2 regions of the Ponticoccus sp. (in: a-proteobacteria) genome follow, and region 1 is predicted to be linked to the other one. Evidence: riboswitches for the same ligand, from Rfam matches in the RefSeq annotation. Region 1 holds a riboswitch; the other holds the start of a gene.
What was found. Region 1 has a riboswitch for thiamine pyrophosphate ahead of thiC (phosphomethylpyrimidine synthase ThiC). Riboswitches for the same ligand answer to the same signal wherever they lie in the genome.

Region 1 (3,399 bases):
CCGAACCAGCCGATCATCGCCGCGCCAATGCCGCTGGTGATATGGTCGTAGCCCGGCGCGATATCGGTGGTCAGCGGCCCAAGCGTGTAAAAGGGCGCCTCGCCGCAGACCTGCAACTGCTTGTCCATATTGGCCTTGATCTTGTGCATGGGCACATGGCCCGGTCCCTCGATCATCACCTGACAGTCCTTCGCCCAAGCGATCTGCGTCAGCTCGCCCAGCGTCTCCAGCTCGGCAAACTGCGCCGCGTCATTGGCATCCGCGATGGAGCCGGGGCGCAGCCCGTCGCCAAGGCTGAACGACACGTCATAGGCGCGCGCGATCTCGCAGATCTCGTCGAAATGTTCATAGAGGAAGCTCTCGCGGTGATGGTGCAGGCACCATTTGGCCATGATCGAGCCGCCGCGCGACACGATGCCCGTCACCCGGTTCACCGTCATCGGGATCATGTGCAAGCGGACCCCCGCGTGGATGGTGAAGTAATCCACCCCCTGCTCGGCCTGTTCGATCAGCGTGTCGCGGAAGACCTCCCAGGTCAGATCCTCGGCAATGCCGCCGACCTTCTCCAAGGCCTGGTACAGCGGCACCGTGCCGATGGGCACCGGGCTGTTGCGGATGATCCAGTCGCGGATGTTGTGGATGTTGCGGCCCGTCGACAGGTCCATGACCGTATCGGCGCCCCAGCGGGTGGCCCAGACCATCTTTTCCACCTCTTCCGCCATCGAGGAGGTCACGGCGGAGTTGCCGATATTGGCGTTGATCTTCACAAGGAAGTTGCGCCCGATGGCCATGGGCTCGGCCTCGGGGTGGTTGATATTGGCGGGGATGATCGCACGGCCCTGCGCGATCTCGTCCCGGACGAACTCGGGCGTGATGAAATCGGGGATCGCGGCGCCGAAGCTTTCGCCGTCACGGGCAAGGGCCTCGGCCTGCGCCTTGCGACCGAGGTTTTCCCGGATCGCGACGAATTCCATCTCGGGCGTGACGATCCCGGCGCGGGCATAGGCCATCTGCGTCACGGCGCGGCCCTGCGTGGCCCGGCGCGGGGCGTGGCGCAGCGGGAATTCCGGCACCAGCCGGGTGCCCTCGGCAAAGCCGTTGTCGGCGGGGGTGATGGCGCGCCCCGCGTAGGTCTGGGTATCGCCGCGCGCCGCGATCCAGCCCGCGCGCAGGCGCGGCAGGCCCCGGTCGATGGCGATCTCGGCCTCGGGGTCGGTGTAGGGCCCGGAACTGTCGTAGACGGTGACGGGCGGCTCTCCCGCCGTGGGATGCAGGTCGATCTCGCGCATGGGCACGCGGATCTCGGGGTGTCTTTGCCCCGCGTGCCAGACGCGGCGCGAGGCGGGCAGCGGGCCCGTGGTGACGGTTGGGGTCAGGTCTTTCATCGGTCAGAGCCTCCAGTGCTCAATGCGTTGGAGACCCAGTTCCGCGTCGAATGGGATTGCCGGGACGGATTCCGCCGCCACGTATCCCGTGATCGACGCCCGCGCGGCCAGTGCACCATCCCTACGCCAGTGTGAACTGGATCAGGTTCATCGGGTCACTGCGCTGCGCGGATTTGGCGTCCGGCCAGCAGTATCTCAGCCTCTTGTCGAGACCCCCCGGGTGAGTGGCGGCAAGCTGCGGGACAAATGCAGCCTTGTCAACATCCCGGGCAAAGACCCCTCTCCGCCGCCAAGACCGCGTTGCGATCCGGGTGTCGACAAGCGGCGCGGTCTGAATTATCTATAATTTATGAAACACGCCCCCTCAGAGACACAGTCCGCGCGCATCGCCCGCATCCTTGCCGACCGCATCATCTCGGGCGAGCTGCCGCCCGGCGCGCGGCTGCGGCAGGATCATGTCGCCGTGGAATTCGGCGCCAGCCACGTCCCCGTGCGCGAGGCCTTCCGGGCGCTGCAGATCCAGGGACTGGCCGAGAGCGAACCAAGGCGCGGCTTTCGCGTCACCGAGTTCGACGTGGCCGAACTGCGCGAGGTCGCCGAGATGCGGTCCAGCCTCGAAAGCCTCGCCCTGCGCCATGCCGCGCCCAATATGACGCGCGCTATTCTTCAGGAGGCAGAAGAGGTTACGCGCCACGGTGACAGCGCCAGCACGGTCCGGGAATGGGAGGCGGCGAACCGCCACTTCCACCGGCTGATCCTGTCGCCCTGCCGGATGCCACGGCTGCTGCGGACCATTGACGACCTGCAGGCGGCCAGCGCCCGCTTCCTCTTTGCCGCCTGGCGGCGCGACTGGGAGGCCCGCACCGATCACGACCACCGCGCCATTCTCGACGCCCTGCGCAAGGGCCAGACCGACCTCGCCTGCGCCACGCTGGCGCGCCATGTCGGCTGGATCGGCAAGCGCAAAACGGCGGTGAAAAATGCTGACGCCCGAGAGACTTACGAGATTCCCGGATAATTATCTATAAACTCGATTGCCAGAACCGCCCCCAATCCTCGTATTTATAGATAGACTTGACAGCTATCTTCGGAGGACAGACCCTTGGCATTTCTCACCCCTTCTCTGACCCGTCCTGCGGCGCTGGGACGCGGCTTTGCGCTGGCGCTTGGCGGCGCGGCGCTGATCACGCTCGGCGCCAAGATCCAGATCCCCTTCTGGCCGGTGCCGATGACCATGCACACGCTGGCGGTGTTCTTCCTCGCCGCCGCGCTGGGGCCAAGGCTGGGCCTCGCGGCGGTGGCGACCTACCTGACGGCGGGCGCCCTGGGGATGCCGGTCTTCTCGGGCACGCCGGAACGCGGCATCGGGCTGGCCTATATGGCCGGGCCGACCGGCGGCTATCTTGCGGGCTACCTGCTGGGCGCGCCCCTGACCGGCTGGCTGGCGCAGGGGCGCGGGCTGATCGGGCGCTTCCTTGCGATGCTGGCGGGCCTGACGGTGGTCTATGCCTGCGGCCTCGCCTGGCTTGCCGGTTTCGTCCCGGCGTCCTCCGTGCTGGCAGCAGGACTCACGCCCTTCATCCTCGGCGATCTGGTCAAGCTGGCGCTGGCCTCGGGGCTGATCACCGCGCTTGTGCGCCTCAGGGCCCGCGCAGAATGATCCGGACCGACTGGACCATGGCGGAGGCCAGGGCGATCCACGCCCTGCCCTTCGCCGACCTGATGCACCGCGCCCAGACCCTGCACCGCAAGCATTTCGACCCCAATGCGATCGAGACCGCCAGCCTGCTCAGCATCAAGACCGGCGGCTGCCCCGAGGATTGCGGCTATTGCTCGCAATCGGCCTTTCACGACACCGGGGTGAGGGCGACCAAGCTGATGGAGACCGACGCGGTTCTGGCCGCCGCCAGACGCGCCAAGGCCTCCGGCGCGCAACGCTTCTGCATGGGGGCCGCCTGGCGCAGCCCCAAGGACCGCGACATGGACAAGCTCTGCGACATGGTGCGGGGCGTGG
Region 2 (3,399 bases), on a different contig from region 1:
GACGGGCAGCGCCATGGAGAAGGGGTTGACATAGGGCCGCAGCATCAGGAACAGCCCCGTGCCCAGCACCAGCGGCGAGATGGCAATCGAGGAAAGCGCCCACAACTCGCCCCGGCGCGTCGCCAGCGGCAAGGCCCAGAGCAGGCACAGCGCGGTCGAACCCAGCGCCAGCATCAGCGAATGTCCCGCCGCGCGCCATGTGTCGGGGCCAAGCTGGGCCAGCCCCGGCAGCCCGCGCAGCACGACCGTGGCCAGCGGCACCAGCAGGAAGGCCGCCGCGAGGATCAGCCAACCCGCGTCCCACGCCCGAGTGCCAAGCCCCCCCGCCGACAGCGGCAGGGGCCGGTCCAGCCCGGTTCCGAAACCCGTCCCGCGGCTGGCTTTCAGCGCCAGCACACCCGCGCCCAGCCCCAGCGCCAGTTGCACCAATGCCAGCGCCGCCGCGCGCCCAAGGTCGAAGTCGAAGCGCATGGACTGGTAGATCGCCAGTTCCACCGTCGTGGCGCGCGGCCCCCCGCCCAGCGTCAGCGCCACGGCAAAGGAGGTCAGGCAGATCACGAAGATCACCGCGAAGGCCCCCGGCGCGACCCGGCGGATCATCGGCCAGTCCAGCACCCGCGCCCGCGCGCGCGGCCCAAGGCCCAGCGAGGCGGCCAGCCGGAACCGCTCTGACGGGATCGCCAGCCAGCCCTGCAACAGCATGCGCGTCGCCAGCGGCAGGTTGAAAAAGACATGCGCCAGAACGACGCCATGCAGCCCGTAGACGTCGAAGACCGGCAGGCCCAGCGTCGAAAGCACGCCGTTCACCAGCCCGTTGCGCCCGAAGACCGCGATCAGCCCCATGACCGCGACGATCACCGGCAGGATGAAGGGCGCGCCCATCAGCGCCACCAGCAGCCCGCGCCCCGGAAAACGCTGGCGGGCAAAGGCCTTGGCCACCGGCACCGCCAGCGCGACAGAGAGCCCGGCGGAGAGCACCGCCTGCACCAGCGTGAAGCGCAACGCCAGCCAGTCGCCGGGGCCAAGCGCGCCCAGCCCCCCGGCGCGCCAGAGCACCAGCGCGATCGGCCCCAGCGTCAGCGCCGCAAGGGCCGCGCCCGCGACTACTGCGAAAGACCGGCGCGCCATGCCTCGATGGCCTCGTCCCGCAGGTCCGCCGCCTCGTCCTCGGAGTAGAACAGCACCTTTTCCGGCAGGTCGAGCTGCTGGAAACCCTCGGGCCACTTGTCCCTTGGCAGGGCCGCGGGGATCGACCAGTTGCCGGTCGCGATCATCGACTGGAAGTCCTCGGACAAGATGAAGTCCATGAACTGCTGCGCCAGTTCGGGCTGGTCGGTGCCTGCAACCTTGGCGGCCAGCTCGACCATGAAGTAGTGGCCCTCGGGGAAGATCGCCGCCTTCTTGGTAGTGTCCTCCTCGGCGATGATGTGGTAGGCGGGCGACGTCGTGTAGGACAGCACCATGTCCGCCTCGCCGTCGGTGAACAGACCGTAGCTTTCCGACCAGCCCTTTGTCACCGTGACGATCTTCGGTGCCAGCTTCTCCCACGCGGCCTGCGCCCCGTCGCCGTAGACCGACTGCACCCAGAGCACCAGCGCAAGGCCGGAGATCGAGGTGCGCGGGTCCTGGATCACCAGCCGCAGATCGTCGGGCGCGTTCAGAAGCGCGTCGAAAGAGGCGGGCGGCTGGGTCAGCTCAGCGTTGTAGACAAAAGCCGTGTGGCCGTAGTTGAACGGCAGGAAGACGTCGTCGGTCCAATCAATGGGCAGGCTCAGCGCCGAAAGGTCCACCCCGTGCGGCGTGAAAAGGCCGCTTTCGCGGGCCTGCTTGGTCACGTCGGTGTTCAGGCCAAAGACCACGTCGGCCTCTGTCCGCTCGCCCTCCAGCATCAGCCGGGGCAAGAGGTCGCCGGGCTTGAATTGCAGGTCGCAGCCGCATTGCGCCTCGAAGAGCTCCTCGATGCGCGGGCCGGGGCCCCATTCGGACACGACGTAGTCGCCCGCATAGACGGTCAGGACATTGTCTTGCGCCAGTGCGCCCGTGGCAAGAAACAGTCCCGCGGCAAATATCGGTGCCTTCATGGCATCCTCCAGATTTGCGGCGAGAGGGATCAGCTTGGCCGCTGTCGCGCGGCGCTCACCTTCCCTCCGCCGGTGTTAACCGGTTCAGGTTCAACGGGTTGATGCGCTTACGCAAATCTCAGGCAGGTCTTGCTTGGCCAGACCGGCGGAACGGACCCGCCGGGTCGAGGCCGGCGCCCTGCCACCCCGAGGTAAGCGGCACCCTAGGGCTGGGGCAGGACAGTGGCAAGCCGGAAACCCCTTGAGGCGCGGCACGACGCGCGGTAACCCCTGCCCGATCAAGGGGAGCCCGCCATGAGCCTGAACACCTTCGGACATCTGTTTCGCGTCACCACATGGGGCGAAAGCCACGGTCCCGCGCTGGGGGCAACGGTGGACGGCGTGCCGCCGGGCGTGGCGATCGACGAGGCGCAGATCCAGCAATGGCTGGACAAGCGCAAGCCGGGGCAGAACAAGTTCACCACGCAGCGGCGGGAACCCGATGCGGTGAAGATCCTGTCAGGCGTGTTCGAGGGGAGGACCACCGGCACCTCGGTCCAGCTGATGATCGAGAACACCGACCAGCGGTCCAAGGACTATGGCGACATCGCCCAGAAGTTCCGGCCCGGCCATGCCGACATCACCTATTTCCAGAAATACGGGCTGCGAGACTATCGCGGCGGCGGGCGCTCTTCGGCGCGCGAGACGGCGGCGCGGGTCGCCGCGGGCGGGCTTGCCCGCGCGGCGCTGGCGCATCTGGCGCCGGGGATCGAGGTGCAGGGCTACATGGTGCAGATGGGACCGAAGGCCATCGACCGCAGCCGCTTTGACCGCGCCCAGATCGACCAGAACCCCTTCTGGACGCCGGATGCCGTGGCTGCCGAGGACTGGGCCGCGTATCTCGACCAGTTGCGCAAGGACGGGAATTCGGTCGGGGCCGTGATCGAGGTCGTGGCGCGCGGCGTGCCCGCAGGCCTTGGTGCGCCGGTCTACGGCAAGCTGGATACCGATATCGCCGCCGCGATGATGTCGATCAACGCCGTCAAGGCGGTCGAGATCGGCGACGGCTTCGCCTCGGCCACCCTGACAGGCGTCGAGAACGCCGACGAGATCGCCATGGGCCCCGATGGCCCGGTCTACAGCTCGAACCACGCGGGCGGCATCCTTGGCGGCATCTCGACCGGGCAGGAAATCGTCTGCCGCTTTGCCGTCAAACCGACCTCGTCGATCCTGACCCCGCGCAAGACCATCACCGTGGCGGGCGAAGAGACCGAGATCGTCACCAAGGGCCGCCACGACCCCTGCGTCGGCATCCGCGCCGTCCCGGTCGGAGAGGCGA

Region 2: it holds a riboswitch for thiamine pyrophosphate, as region 1 does, so the genes downstream of both, ACN5KJ_RS08090 (thiamine ABC transporter substrate-binding protein) here and thiC (phosphomethylpyrimidine synthase ThiC) in region 1, are expected to answer to the same signal.

What each region holds. Positions count from the first base shown of each region.
Region 1 covers NZ_JBLXGL010000004.1:90,604-94,002, reverse strand. Annotated here, with positions in the region: gene thiC (phosphomethylpyrimidine synthase ThiC) at 1-1,385, opposite strand, end outside; TPP riboswitch at 1,486-1,614, opposite strand; gene ACN5KJ_RS09975 (GntR family transcriptional regulator) at 1,735-2,403, shown strand; gene ACN5KJ_RS09970 (biotin transporter BioY) at 2,488-3,045, shown strand; gene bioB (biotin synthase BioB) at 3,042-3,399, shown strand, end outside.
Region 2 covers NZ_JBLXGL010000003.1:206,681-210,079, forward strand. Annotated here, with positions in the region: gene ACN5KJ_RS08085 (thiamine/thiamine pyrophosphate ABC transporter permease ThiP) at 1-1,128, opposite strand, end outside; gene ACN5KJ_RS08090 (thiamine ABC transporter substrate-binding protein) at 1,104-2,081, opposite strand; TPP riboswitch at 2,126-2,280, opposite strand; gene aroC (chorismate synthase) at 2,376-3,399, shown strand, end outside.